DNA from 2 places in the Dactylosporangium sp. CA-139114 genome. Region 2 is predicted to be linked to the other one. Evidence: riboswitches for the same ligand, from Rfam matches in the RefSeq annotation. Region 2 holds a riboswitch; the other holds the start of a gene.
What was found. Region 2 has a riboswitch for S-adenosylmethionine ahead of thrC (threonine synthase). Riboswitches for the same ligand answer to the same signal wherever they lie in the genome.

Region 1: another riboswitch for S-adenosylmethionine. It lies ahead of ACQP2P_RS03130 (aminotransferase class V-fold PLP-dependent enzyme); the one in region 2 lies ahead of thrC (threonine synthase).

The regions. Positions count from the first base shown of each region.
Region 1 covers NZ_CP192080.1:689,266-696,588, reverse strand. Annotated here, with positions in the region: gene ACQP2P_RS03140 (GroES family chaperonin) at 1-136, shown strand, start outside; gene ACQP2P_RS03135 (PrsW family glutamic-type intramembrane protease) at 189-1,913, opposite strand; SAM riboswitch class IV at 1,946-2,062, shown strand; gene ACQP2P_RS03130 (aminotransferase class V-fold PLP-dependent enzyme) at 2,085-3,311, shown strand; gene ligD (non-homologous end-joining DNA ligase) at 3,319-4,203, opposite strand; gene ligD (non-homologous end-joining DNA ligase) at 4,196-5,125, opposite strand; gene ACQP2P_RS03115 (Ku protein) at 5,223-6,158, shown strand; gene ACQP2P_RS03110 (hypothetical protein) at 6,043-6,603, opposite strand; gene ACQP2P_RS03105 (fatty acid--CoA ligase) at 6,600-7,323, opposite strand, start outside.
Region 2 covers NZ_CP192080.1:550,314-557,636, forward strand. Annotated here, with positions in the region: gene ACQP2P_RS02530 (alpha/beta fold hydrolase) at 1-2,486, shown strand, start outside; gene ACQP2P_RS02535 (ABC transporter permease) at 2,661-3,575, shown strand; gene ACQP2P_RS02540 (hypothetical protein) at 3,619-4,092, shown strand; gene ACQP2P_RS02545 (glucosyl-3-phosphoglycerate synthase) at 4,080-4,997, opposite strand; SAM riboswitch class I at 5,095-5,233, shown strand; gene thrC (threonine synthase) at 5,245-6,513, shown strand; gene ACQP2P_RS02555 (GNAT family N-acetyltransferase) at 6,820-7,323, shown strand, end outside.

The DNA.
Region 1 (7,323 bases), 140 kb from region 2:
CCGGGTGCTCTTCGACCCCGAGGACCGCTCCGAGGTGGAGCTGCAGGGGCGCGACTACGTGCTGCTGCGCGAGCGGGACGTGCACGCGGTCGCGGCCCGGCGCGTCGAGCCGGACTCGACCGGCCTCTACCTGTGACGCCGGCCGGCGCGCGGCCGCAGTGGGTCGCGCGCCGGCCGGCGGCGGTGGTTCAGCGGTAGTAGTACGGGGCGGCGAACGCCGGCGGGGGCGGCGGGGCCAGGGAGACGGGCACCGGCACCACCGGGGTGGCCGGGGCGTCGAGGACCCGCACGACGCCGTCGGGGAACGTGATGTGGTAGCGCGTGCCGTCCCACACCGCCCGCGGCGACTGGGGGTCGCGGCCGACGAACACCTGGCGATACGCGTCGAGCGCGGTCAGCAGCTGCCGCTCCTCGGCGAGCGCCTCCATGCGCCGCTTCGGCTCCTTGTCCAGGCCGCGATGGAGGCCGTCGCGCAGCAGGGCCAGCCGCGTCGCGTCGAACTGGAACGCCCGCATCGCCTTGGCGCCCGCGTCGCCGGCGACCCGTTTGGCCCAGCGGCGGGCGGACAGGCGACGGCCGAGCGTGCCCAGGGCGGCGACCTCGGGCGGCGAGAACCAGCCGGCCCGGGCGTATTCGCCGAGCACGCGCTCGGTCAGCTTGCCCTCGTTGGAGCGCAGCCACAGGGCGAAGCCGACCATGCACAGGAAGATCGGCATCATCACGGCGAAGTAGCCGTAGAGCAGGACCCACGCGCTCGTCGACGCCGTCACCGACATGAGGTTCCACGAGCCGTGCAGCATCATCGCGACGAGCAGGCCGGCGAGCGGGGCGAGGAAGCGCACCGGCCGGGCCGAGGAGCGCGAGGCGAACCCGAGGCCGATGCCGGTCATCGAGGTGAACAGCGGGTGCGCGAACCCGGTCATGAGGATCCGCACGATGAAGATGCCCACCAGCGCCGCGGCCCCGGTGACCGGTCCGGACTTGTCGGCGGCCTCGCCGTAGCCCTTGAAGCCGAGGTACAGGATGTTCTCGACCATCGCGAACCCGGTCGCGGAAAGTCCACAGTAGACAATCCCGTCGATGATGCCGGAGAACGCGCGGGGGCGGCGCCAGAACAGCAGCACCGGCCCGAGCGCCTTCATGCTCTCCTCGATCAGCGGCGCGACGATCACGGCGACCAGCGCGTCGGAGAGCCCGGCCTTCTCGGCGAAGTACGAGCCGGCGGTGTTGACCACCAGGGCCACGCCGGTCGCGACGAAGGCCCCCCAGCCGAAGACGAAGACGAGGTACTTCACCGGCTCCGGCTCGTATCGATCCAGCCACAGGAAGCAGGAGACCAGCACCGGCACCGGGATCACCGCGGAGCCCACGCCCACGACCAGCGCCGTCCACCCGCCGCTGAAACCGAAGAACGCGAGCACGGCGACGCCGCAGGCCGCGATGAACCCCATGACGCCGATCAGCGTCCAGAGCCGGCGCCGGTCGGAGCGCTTCGCGGGCGGGGCGGCGGCCAGGGCGAGCGCGGCCGTCGGGTACTCCTGGCGGCCCGTCGGCGGCTCGACCGCCTCGGTCACGTTGGGCACCACGGGCGTCATCGGGCGGGCCCACTCGGCACCGGGCGGCTGGGCGCCCGGAGGGGCCGATGCCGGCTCGGCGGCCGGCGGCGCGGAGGCGGGCTGACTCCACGCCGGCCGCCCCCACTCGGGCTGCGCGGCCGGCGGGGCCGAACCGGGCGGCGGCGGGGACGGCTCCGGGTGCGGAGGCGGCGGATCGGAGGCCGGCGAGCCCCAGCCGGAGGGTGTCGCCGGAGCGCTCGGGGAGGCCCACGGGGACGCGCCCGGCGGCGAGGCGGCGGGCGGCCCGGACGCGGGCTCGGGCGAGGACGGCGTCCCATTCGGCGGGAGATCGCTCATGGGGCAACTTTATCTGCGGTACGGTCGCGACAGGTCACGAGTGCCAGCGCACAGCCCCGGCTTGCTGGCCGGCAACCCTCGCGTTCGCGGCGGGGTGCCCCGGGTGATGACCCGGCCCGGCACGCGGTGTGCCCGGGCAAGCGCGAACGAAGGGGCTGCCCCGTGTCCGAAATCCTCACGCCCGGCGAGGTCAAGCTGTCCGACGGCCGCTGCGTCGACTTCGCCAACCTCGACGTCGCCGCGACCGCGCCGTGCCTGCGGGTCGTCGCCGACGTCGTCGCGGAGCTGCTGCCCTACTACGGCAGCGTCCACCGCGGCGCGGGCGCCCTGTCGCAGCGCTGCACGCGGGAGTACGAGCAGGCCCGCGAGACCGTCGCGGACGTCCTCGGCCACGGGCCGGGCGACACGGTGATCTTCACGCGCAACACCACGGACGCGTTCAACCTGCTCGCGCGGGCCGTTCCGGCGGGCACCACGGTCGTCACGTTCGACGCCGAGCACCACGCCAACCTGCTGCCCTGGCGCGACGCGGTCCGGCTGCCGGCGCCCCGCACGCCGCAGGAGGCCGTCGCGGCGCTGGAGCTCTACCTGGACCGATCCCGCAACCCCGCCATCCTCGTCAGCGTCACCGCGGCGAGCAACGTGACCGGCGAGGTGTGGCCGGTGGAGCGGCTGGCCGAGGTCGCGCACCGCTACGGCGCCCGGATCGCCGTCGACGCCGCGCAGCTGGCCCCGCACGCCCCCGGGCGGCTGGCCGGACTGGGCGCGGACTACGTCGCGTTCTCCGGGCACAAGCTCTACGCGCCGTTCGGGGCGGGCGTGCTCGCCGGGCGGGCGGACTGGCTGGACGCGGCCGAGCCCTACCTGGCCGGCGGCGGGGCCAGCGCCCACGTCCCCGACGACGGGCCCGCGCGCTGGGCCACCGGCCCGGCCCGCCACGAGGCCGGCACCCCCAACCTCCTCGGCGCGGTCGCCCTCGCCACCGCGCTGCGCGCCCTGCACGACCGCGACCTCGCCGGCGACCTCGCGAACACCGAGCAGACGCTGCTGCACCGGCTGCGCGCCGGGCTCGCCGCGCTGCCGCACGTGGAGGAGCTGCGGCTCTTCCCCGCCGACGCGGAGCGGGTCGGCATCGTCTCCTTCGCCGTGCTGGGCCGCGACCCGGGCGAGCTCGCGGTGACGCTCGGCCGCGACCACGGCATCGGGGTGCGCACGGGCCTGTTCTGCGCGCACCCGCTGACCCGCCGCCTGCTCGGCGAGGCCACCGGGCGCCTGACCGGCGCGGCGTTGCCGGAGGCGGCGGGCTGCGAGCCGGGGGCCGAGCAGGCCGTCCGGGCCAGCTTCGGCCTCGGCACGACCGAGGAGCACATCGACCGGCTGCTCGCCGCCCTGCGATGAGCCCGGCTCAGCGGCCCAGCAGGAGGTCGCCGCGGGCCGCGACGCGGTCGAGCACCACCGATGGGGTCAGGTCCGCGGCGGTCAGCTCGCCGGCCTCGACCTCGTCCCACGTCAGCGGGGCGCTCACGGTCGGGGTGGGGCCGGCGCGCAGGGAGTAGGGCGCGACCGTCGTCTTGAACGCGTTGTTCTGGCTCCAGTCGATGAACACCTTGCCGGGCCGCAGCTGCTTCGCCATCTTCGCGACCACGAGCCGCGGCCGGGCGCGGGCCAGCTCCTCGGCGACCGCCTTCGCGTAGGCGCTCACCTCGTCGGCCGTCTCCTCGCCGGGCAGGGGCACGACGAGCTGCATGCCCTTCTTGCCGGAGGTCTTCGCCGCGCATTGCAGGCCGTCGGCGGCCAGGCGCTCGCGCAGGATCAGGGCCACCTCGAAGCACTCCGGCAGCCCCGCGGGCGGGCCGGGGTCGAGGTCCACGACGAGCTGGTCGGGGTCGAGCGGGCGGCCCTGCGCGTCGACCCGCCACTGCGGCGTGTGCAGCTCCAGCGCCGCGAGGTTGGCCAGCCACACGACCGTCGCGAGCTCCTCGACCACGATGAAGTCGATCTGCTCGCGCCCCTTCGAGGAGCCGGGGACCGGCAGCCTTACGGTCCGCACCCACTCCGGCGTCCCGGCCGGCGCGTTCTTCTCGAAGAAGCCGTCGCCCTCGACGCCGTTCGGGTAGCGGGTGCGGGTCAGGGGCCGGTCCCGCAGGTGCGGCAGCAGCGTCGGGGCGATCCGGGTGTAGTAGTCGAGGACCTCGCCCTTGGTGAAGCCCGCGCGCGGATACAGCACCTTGTCGAGGTTGGAGATGTCCAGCCGCCGGCCGTCGACCTCCACGTGAATCCGGTCAGGCATCGCGGACCTCCTCGGCGCTGAGGTCCGGGCGGATGCGCAGGAAGCGCGGGAAGCGCAGCCGGCCGTCGCGCGTGCGGTGCCCGAACTTCACCTCGACCACCAGGTGCGGGTTCACCCACACGGCGCCGCGGGCGTCCTCCCGCGGCACCGACGCGCCGAACGGGTTCCGGCTCGCCGTCAGGGGCTGCAGGGCCGCCAGCAGCGAGCGCTCGGACGCGCCGGAGATGCCGCCGCCCACCCGGCCGCGGTAGGCCAGCCCGCCCGGGACCGGCACCCCGACCAGCAACGCACCGAGCGCGCGCTTGCCCGGCCGCCAGCCGCCGACCACGAACTCGCAGCTCTCCTCGAGCTTCACCTTGATCCAGTCGGGCGTACGGACTCCCGGGTGGTACAGCGACTCCGCCCGCTTCGCCACCACGCCCTCGAGCCGGTTCTCCCGGCTGGCCGCCACCGTCGCGGGGCCGTCGTCGAACGACGGGGGCACCATCGCGCGGGAGCCGAGCGGGAGCGCTTCGAGGCGTTCGCGGCGGGTGCGGTACGGCAGCCCGACAAGCTCGTCGCCCTCCGCGCGCAGGGCGTCGAAGACGAGGTACGTCACCGGCACCGTGGCCGCCAGGCGCGCGGCCCGGTTCGGCTCGCGCACGTGCATGCGCTCGGCGAGCACCTGGAACGACGGCTGCCCGGCCTCGTCCATGGCCACCACCTCGCCGTCGAGCACCGAGTCGGCCAGGCCCCGCCCGACGCCGGCGAGCTCCGGGTAGGCGGCCGTCACCTCGGCCCCCGAGCGCGCGAAAAGCCTGGTCACACCCTCGCGGACGACGGCGATCGCGCGGATGCCGTCCCACTTGAACTCGTACGACCAGCCGGGCCCGGCGGGCAGCGCGCCGGACGAGGCGAGCATCGGGGCCGGCGGAGCTGCCATGTTCCACACGATAGTTCGCCTGCGAGTTCCTCGCGCCCGGCTCGAAACGATGCGAAGCTGAAGATTGCATGGTCGATACGCTGCGGAAAGGATCCTCATGCGCGCGATCTGGAAGGGCGCGGTCTCCTTCGGGCTGGTCTCGATCGCCGTCCGCCTCTACTCGGCGACGGAGGAGAAGGACATCCGCTTCCACCAGGTGCACCGGGAGGACGGCGGCCGGATCAAGTACAAGCGCGTCTGCTCCGTCGACGGCGAAGAGGTCGCCTACGACGACATCGCCAAGGGCTACGACCTCGGTGGCGGCGAGATGGTCGTCCTCACCGACGAGGACTTCTCCGACCTGCCGCTGACCACCAGCCGCGCGATCGAGGTGCTGGAGTTCGTGCCGACCGAGCAGGTCGACCCGATCCTCTACAACAAGGCGTACTACCTGGAGCCGGAGCAGACCGCGGCCAAGCCCTACGCCCTGCTGCGCGACGCGCTGACCAACGTCGACCGCGTCGCGATCGTGAAGGTGGCCCTGCGCCAGCGCGAACAGCTGGCCACCCTCCGCGTGCGCGACAACGTGCTGGTGCTCAACACCATGCTGTGGCCGGACGAGATCCGCGCGGCCAAGTTCGACGTCCTCGACGAGGACGTGACCGCCCGCCCCGCCGAGCTCGCGATGGCCGGCTCCCTCATCGAGTCGATGGCGGGCGACTTCGACCCGAGCACCTACACCGACAACTACCGCGAGGCCCTGCAGGAGGTCATCGACGCCAAGGTGGCCGGGCGCGAGGTCGTGCAGCCGGAGGAGGCCGAGGAGGCGCCGGCCGCCGCGGTCGACCTGATGGCCGCGCTGCGCGCCTCGGTCGAACGGGCCCGGGCCGCCCGCGGCGAGGAACCCGCCGCGTCCGACGAGGAGAAGGCGACTCCGATCAAGAAGGCGACGGCGAAGAAGGCGACAGCGGCGAAGAAGGCGGCGCCGGCGAAGAAGGCGGCGCCGGCCAAGAAGGCCCCGGCGAAGAAGACGGCCGCGAAGAAATCCGCGTGAAGTAGACGGTCGCGGACGCCCGGTCGAGCAGCAGCCCGCCGCCGACGTCGAGCCAGTGCGGCGCCGGCGGGGCGAACGGGCGCAGGTCGGCCGGGATGTCCGGGGCGGCCGCCGGGGCGCCGCCGGGCGCGGCGGCGGCGCGCTCGGGGGTGAGGACCGCGAGGCCGTTCATCTCGTAGTCCATCGGGCCGGTCTCGGGGCAGCTGCGGGCGCGGGCCTCGTGCTCCTGCCAGTGCACGGATCGGATCGGGCGCAGCTGGGGGTACAGCTGCTCGATCCTCGCCTTCTCCGTGAAGACCGAGGTCTTCGGCGGCCTGGTGAGGTCGGGGCAGCCCGCGAGCCCCGGCACCCAGTCGCGCAGTGCCAGGGCCGCGCCGCAGATCGCGATCACGCAGGCCGACAGCGCCGCGGTGATCGCCAGCGCTATCTTCGCCGGGCGGGTCACCCGTTGATCTGTACCACCTCGAGGGAGCCGCCCGCATAGTCGGAGCGCACCCGCTTCTTGTCGAACTTGCCGACGCTCGTCTTCGGCACCGCCTCGATGAACGACCAGCGCTCCGGCAGCTGCCAGCGGGCGACCTTCTCGGCGAGGAACTCGCGCAGGGTCTCGGCGTCGGCGGTGGCGCCCTCGCGGAGCACGACCGTCGCGAGCGGGCGCTCGCCCCACTTGTCGTCGGGCACGCCGACCACGCAGGCCTCGAGCACCGCGGGGTGGGCCATGATCGCGTTCTCCAGGTCCACCGAGCTGATCCACTCGCCGCCGGACTTGATGACGTCCTTGGCGCGGTCGGTCAGGGTCAGGTACCCGTTCGGCGTGAGCGTGCCGACGTCGCCCGTGCGCAGCCAGCCGTTCTCGAACTTGTCCGGGTCCGGGCCGTCCTCGCCGATGTACTGGGCGGTGATCCAGGGCCCGCGCACCTGCAGCTCGCCGACCGCCTTGCCGTCGCTGGGCATCGGCTCGCCACCGGGGCCCACGATGCGGCCCTCGACGCTCGCCGGGAGGCGGCCCTGGGTGTAGCGGTACGACCACGCCTCCGGGTAGTCCACTCCGTGCGGGGCCCGGGCGACGGAGCCGAGCGGGGACATCTCCGTCATGCCCCACGCGTGGATGACCTGGATGCCGTACCGCTCCGCGTACGCGTGCATGAGGGCCGGCGGGCAGGCC
Region 2 (7,323 bases):
CGGCCCCGGTGCCGGCGATCCTGCTCGCGCACGGCTTCGGCGGCACGAAGCAGAGCGTGAAGAGCGACGCCGAGTTGTACGCCGAGCAGGGCTACGCCGTCCTGGCCTGGACGGCCCAGGGCTTCGGCCGCTCGACCGGGGAGATCCACCTCGACAGCCCCGACTGGGAGGTGAAGGACGCCCAGCGGCTCATCGACTGGCTCGCCGCGCGGCCCGACATCGCCAGGTCCGGCAACGACCCCAAGGTGGCCGCGGTCGGCGGCTCCTACGGCGGGGCGCTGGCGCTGCTGCTGGCCGCCCAGGACACCCGGGTCGACGCCATCGTGCCCATGATCACGTGGAACGACCTGGTCAACGTGTTCCTGCCGGGCGGGGTGTTCAAGAAGCAGTGGGCCGGGCAGTTCTTCGGCGCCTCCGAGAACCCGAGGAACCCGCAGTGCGGGCGCTTCGCGGCCGACCTCTGCCGGGCCTACCTCGACATCGCCACGACCGGCAAGGCCACCCCGGCCGCGGAGGCCCTGCTGCGCAAGTCCTCGCCCTCGTCGGTGCTGGAGAAGATCAAGGCGCCGACGCTGCTGGTCCAGGGCCAGGTCGACACGCTCTTCCCGCTCAGCGAGGGCGACGCGAACGCGCGCGGCATCGCGGCCACGGGCACCCCGGTGCGGGTCGCGTGGTTCACCGGCGGTCACGACGGCGGAACCGGCCCGCAGTCCGAGGTCGACCGGCTGCGGCTGCTCACCGGGCAGTGGCTGGACCACTACCTGAAGGGCAACGGCAAGGCGCCGGAGAACAGCTTCACCTACTCGCGCGTCTCCGGCCTCAACGCCCAGGGCCGCGGCCTGGTCACCGCCGCCTCGAAGGTGGACACCTACCCGGGCATCACCGGCCCGGGCACCACGGTGGACCTGACCGGGCCGGCCCAGCCGATCGCCAACCCGCCCGACGGCAACCCGGCGGCGATCTCGTCGCTGCCGCTCGCCGGGCTGTCGAGCCTGCTCGGCTCCAGCGGCCTGGGCTCGGGCATCTCGCGGGAGATCCCGGGCCAGCACGCCGACTTCGTCTCGGCCCCGCTGGGCGCCGCGCTCGACACCGCCGGCGCGCCGCGGGTCAAGATCCGCGCGGCGTCCCCGACCGGCGAGGCGACGCTGTTCGTGAAGCTCTACGACCTGCCGTCCAAGGGCACCCCGTCGATCCCGGACGGGCTGATCGCCCCGATCCGGCTGACGGGCCTGCCGAAGGACATCGCGGATGCGGTACCGATCACCGTCATCCTCCCCGCCGTCGTGCACCGCTTCGAGGCCGGCAGCCGGGTCGGGATCACCGTGGCGACCGCGGACACCGCCTACTGGTCGCCGCCCGAGCCGGTCGTCTACACCGTCGCGGTCGACGGGGCGATCACCCTGCCCGCCGCCACCGGGACGCCGATCGCGAACCCGGACGTCATCTGGCGGTGGGTCCTGGCCGCCCTCGTCGCCGCGATCCTCCTCGCGCTCGTGATCGCGATGCTGGTGGCCCGCGGCCGGGCCCGGCGCATCGACCGCAGCGTCGACGCCGAGCACGTGGACACGCCGCTCGTGGTGCGGGGGCTGCGCAAGGAGTACAAGGACTTCGTCGCCGTGTCCAAGGTGGACTTCACCGTCCACAGGGGACAGGTCGTCGGGCTCCTGGGGCCGAACGGGGCCGGCAAGACCACCTCGCTGCGCGTGCTCATGGGCCTGACCCGGCCCACGGCCGGCGAGATCCTGGTCTTCGGGCACCGGCTGCTGCCCGGCTCGCCGGTGCTGTCCCGGGTCGGCGCGCTCGTCGAGGGGCCGGGCTTCCTGCCCCACCTGACGGGGGCGCAGAACCTGGAGCTGTACTGGCGCGCCACCGGCCGGCCCGCGGCGGACGCGCACTTCGAGGAGGCGTACGACATCGCCGGCCTCGGCAACGCGGTGCACCGGCGGGTGAAGACGTACAGCCACGGCATGCGCCAGCGCCTCGCCATCGCCCAGGCCATGCTCGGCCTGCCGGAGCTGCTGGTGCTCGACGAGCCGACGGACGGGCTCGACCCGCCGCAGATCGCCGAGATGCGCAAGGTGCTGCGCCGCTACGCCACCGGCGGCCGGGCCGTGCTGGTCTCCAGCCACCTGCTCGCCGAGGTGGAGCAGACCTGCACCGACGTGGTGGTCATGCACCGGGGCGAGGTGGTCGCGGCCGGGCCGGTCGAGGACATCGTGGGCGACTCGCCGACGGTGCAGCTGGACGTCTCCGACGTCGACGAGGCCGAGAAGGTGCTGGGCGAGGTGGCCGGCGTGCGCTCGGTGGCGTGGTCCGGCGGGCGCGGGCTGGTCATCGACATCGACGGCACGCCGCGGGCCGAGGTCGTCGCGGCGCTCGTGCGGGCCGGGGTCGGCATCGACCGGGTCACGCCGCGGCGGCGGCTGGAGGACGCGTTCCTGTCCCTGGTGGGCGGGGACACCAAGGCGAGCGGAGAGCGCGAATGAGCGGTACGGAGCGAAGCGGAGTGGCCGCTCATCAGGGGCGCAGTTTTGGCTCAGGCCGGCGCCGGAGCGCAGCGGAGGTGTCGGCATGAGCGGTACGGAGCGAAGCGGAGTGGCCGCTCATCAGGGGCGCAGTTTTGGCTCAGGCCGGCGCCGGAGCGCAGCGGAGGTGTCGGCATGAGCGGTACGGAGCGAAGCGGAGGTGTCGGCGTGAGCACCATCGAGGTCGTCGGGGGCGCCCCCGGGTACCGGCCGGGCGCGACCCTCTCGCTGTGGACGGAGATCCGCCGGCAGGGCTCGCGGCGGCGCACCCAGCTCGCGCTGGGCTTCATGGTGCTGCTCCCGCTGATCATCCTGACCGCGTTCCAGCTCGACAGCGGCAACTCGAACGACAACGGCGGCGGGGGCGGAGGCGGCGAGTTCTCCCGCCTGTCCGACCTGGCCACGAGCGGCGGCCCGAACTTCACCCTCTTCACCCTGCTCGTCTCGGCCGGCTTCCTGCTCGTCGTCGTGGTGGCCCTCTTCCACGGCGACACGGTGGCGTCCGAGGCGAGCTGGGGGAGCCTGCGCTACCTGCTGGCGATGCCGGTCCCGCGCTCCCGCCTGCTGGCCGTCAAGCTCGCCGTGTCGCTGCTCTACAGCCTCGCGGCGATCCTGATCCTGGTGGCGACGGCGCTCGCCGCGGGCACCCTGCGCTACGGCTGGGCGCCGCTGAGCGCACCGATCGGCGGCGAGATCGCGGCCGGGACGAGCCTCGTGCGGCTGATGGAGATCGTGGCGTACCTCTGCGTCACCCTGCTCGTCGTGGCCTCCCTCGCGTTCCTGCTCTCGGTGTCGACCGACGCCCCGCTCGGCGCCGTCGGCGGGGCGGTGCTCCTGCAGATCCTGTCGAACATCCTCGACCAGATCACCGCGCTCGGAAACCTGCGCACCGTGCTGCCGACGCACTACGCCGACGCCTGGCTCGGCCTGCTGTCGAGCCCGATGCAGACCGACGACCTGGTCAAGGGGGCGATCGCGTCCCTGCTCTACGCCACCGTCTTCTTCTCGCTGGCATGGTGGCGCTTCCTGCGCAAGGACGTCGTGAGCTGACCCGTGCCGGACGGGCCCCTACCGGCGGGTAGGGTGCCCGTCCATGCGGATCTCCGCCCTAGCCGGCGCATGTGCCCTGGCCGTGGGGCTCGCCGCCCTCGCGGCCGGGCTGTACTACGACCAGACCCACCTCTACGAGTGGACCCACTTCGCCCAGAGCTCGAACCTGACCCGGGGCCCGGTGGAGGCGCAGACCGCGAAGATCTTCACGCTCATCGGCGCGATCGCGAGCGCGTTCGGCGCCACGGTGGCCGCGGGCAGCACGGTCATGGCCCGCCTCGGCGGCCGCACCGGCCGGTGGATGCTGCGGCTCGTCTCGGTCCTGCTGCTGGTGCTGATGCTCCTGGTCGCGGTCGTGCTGGTGGTCGCCTCGATCTCCGGCGAGCCGCCGGTCGCGATCATCGAGACGCCGTGGTGGCTGCTGAGCGCCGAGTGGGCCGCCCTCGCGCTGGCGGTGGCCGGTGCCGGGGTTGCGACCGCGCAGCTGTGGCGGTTCGTCCCGGCTCAGGAGGAGTAGCCGGGGACCGTCACCATCGGGGGGCGGTCCGGGTGGGCGACGGGCGTCTCGTGCGGTACCACGGCCGAATCCCGCCGCTCGAACTGCGTCAACGTCGGCCAGAGGGAGTGCCTCGGCGACACGCGGGCGTTGATCGTCTGCAGGATCGTCGCCGCCATGCGGCCCAGCGCGGCCGTGTCCTGGTGGCCGTGGGTGCGCTGACCCAGGTCGACCTGGGCGACCGCGTCGAGCCCGTGCGTGCGCCAGGCGTCGATGAGCAGGCCGGTCTCCACGCCGTAGCCGGCCGCGAACGGCAGCGACTCGAGCAGGGTGCGGCGGGCCGCGTACTCGCCGGCGAGCGGCTGCACGACCCCGGCCAGCTCCGGGAAGTGCGCGTTGAGCAGCGGGCGGGCGGCCAGCTCGGTGACCCGGCCGCCGCCGGCCGCGGAGACGTCGAGCAGGGGCCGGTCGTAGAACGCCTTCACCATCAGCGTCGCGGGGTCGGCCAGCAGCGGGCCCAGCAGCCCCGTCACGAAGTGGGGCCGGAAGTCGGTGAGGTCCGCGTCGACGTACACCAGGATGTCGCCCTTGGTGACGGCGAGCGCCTTCCACAGCACCTCGCCCTTGCCCGGCCGGGAGCCGGTCGCCGGGAGGATGTCGTCGCGGTGGTGCACGGTGGCGCCCGCGGCCGCGGCGACCTCGGCGGTGCGGTCCACCGAGCCGGAGTCGACCACGACCAGCTCGTCGACCAGGGGGCCGAGGCTGCGCACCCCGGTGACGATCTCGCCGACCGTCGGCTCCTCGTCGAGCGCGGGCAGCACGACGCTGACCCGGGTGTCACCCTTCGCCGCGAGCACCTCGTCGGCCGGCCAGTCGGGCCAGCGGGAGGTGCGCCGTGTGAACCAGTCCGCCGCCGCTGGATGCATGCCTGAAACGCTAGCCCCGCCCAGCTCGTGAGATGACTCATACCCGGCGGCCGGTGGTGCCCCTTACACTCAGATGCAGCTCCGCTCACAACTCAATACCTCATCCAGAGGGGCAGAGGGATACGGCCCGATGAAGCCCCGGCAACCCCTGCGACGTGTGCTCGAAGACGAGGCCCGTCGCGGTAGGTGCCAAATCCGTCCCGGCGCACGCCCGTGCGCTATGGGAAAGATGAGAGGAAGGCCTCCCATGACCTCGACGCTCAGCGTCTTCACCGACTCGCCCGCCCGCAACCTGGTCTGCCGCGGGTGCGGGGCGACCTTCCCGCTCGCCGCACAGCACGCGTGCTACGAGTGTTTCGGCCCGCTCGAGGTCGGCTACGACGCCGCGGCGCTGGCCAAGGTGACCCGGGAGCAGATCGAGGCGGGGCCGAAGAACATCTGGCGCTACGCGCCGCTGCTGCCCGTGGGGCTGGACCCCGAGACCCGCGTGACCCTGGACCCGGGCCTGACCCCGCTGGTGCGGGCCGACGGCCTGGGCCGGGAGCTCGGGTTCACCGCGCCGCTGTACGTCAAGGACGACTCCGCCAACCCGACGCACTCGTTCAAGGACCGCGTCGTGTCCGTGGCCCTCACCGCGGCGAAGGCGCTGGGCTTCACGCGCTACTCCTGCGCCTCCACCGGCAACCTCGCCAACAGCGTCGCCGCGCACGCCGCGCGGGCCGGCGTCCCCTCGACCGTGTTCATCCCGGCCGACCTGGAGCCCGGCAAGGTCGTCATGACCGCCGTGTACGGCGGCGAGGTCGTCGCCATCGAGGGCTCCTACGACGAGGTCAACCGCCTGTGCTCGGAGCTCACCGAGACCGACGAGTTCGAGAACACCGCGTTCGTCAACGTCAACGTGCGGCCCTTCTACGCCGAGGGCTCCAAGACGCTCGGCTACGAGGTGGCCGAGCAGCTCGGCTGGCGCATCCCGGCCCAGGTGGTCATCCCGATGGCCAGCGGCGAGCTGCTCACGAAGATCGACAAGGCGTTCGCCGAGCTGGTCGAGATCGGGCTCGTCCCGGCGACCGAGTGGAAGGTCTTCGGCGCCCAGTCGGCCGGCTGCAACCCGATCGCGAAGGCGCTGCACGACGGCAGCGACGAGATCACCCCGGTGAAGCCGACCGGCATCGCCAAGTCCCTCAACATCGGCGACCCGGCCGCGGGGGTCTACGCGCTGGAGTCCGTGCGGCGCACCGGCGGGTGGATGGAGTACGTCGGCGACGACGAGATCCGCGAGGGCATCCAGCTGCTCGCCCGGACCGCCGGCGTCTACGCCGAGACGGCCGGCGGGGTCACCACCGCGGTGCTCAAGAAGCTCGTCGAGTCCGGCAAGCTCGACCCGAACGCCGAGACGGTCATCTTCAACACCGGCGACGGCCTCAAGACCCTCGATGCGGTCGCCGACCGGGCGGTTCCCACGCACCGGGTCAAGCCGTCGCTGAAGTCGGCCCGCGAGGCCGGTCTGCTCGGATGATTTTTTTGCTCACGCGATCACGGTGCGTTGATCTGCGGAGAGCGCTTCCACGCTTGGACGAGGGGCGGCTCGTCCGAGCGGGGGAGATGATCGATACCGAGCGTAGTTATTGATGCGCGGATCGTCGGATGGGTGACTTGACGCCCTAGGTCCCGAGGTTCAGGATGCTCGGTGCGGGAGGACGTGTCGCCGCGAGATCCCTGGATCCGCGACCACAGCACCGGAGGTGCTGGCGAGCGTCCTCCCGACCATTTCCGGGCATAAATGGATTGCCGGGGGCCGCGGCGCGGCGACACCCTGAGGCCCATGACCCCGCACACGCTCGAGATCGTCGAGGTGCGCGCCGACGACCCGGCGGCCGTCGACGCGGCGTTCGAGATCGTCGGTGAGTCGGTCCACGCGGACCGGCCCGATCTGCCGCCGGAGTGCCGGTACCAGTACGACATGCAGTGGCGCGTCCCGCCGCCCCGCGGACCCCGCCACCGCTTCCTGGCCCGTCGCGGCGGTGAGCCGGTCGGTGTCGCCCAGCTCGACCTGCCCCGCCACGACAACCTCGACAAGGCCCTCGTCGACGTCCACGTCCGCCCGGCCCACCGGCGCCGGGGCGTCGGCCGGGCCCTCTTCGCGCACGCGACCGCCGTCGCCCGCGCCGCCGGCCGCACGAGGGTGCTCGGCTTCGGCCCGGCCGAGCGCGCCGGGTTCGCCGAGTCGTGCGGGCTGACCAACGGCCTGCTCGACGCCCGCCGCCGGCTGCTGCTCGCCGACGCCGACGAGGCCGCGCTCGACCGGCTCTACGCCGAGGGCCGGGCG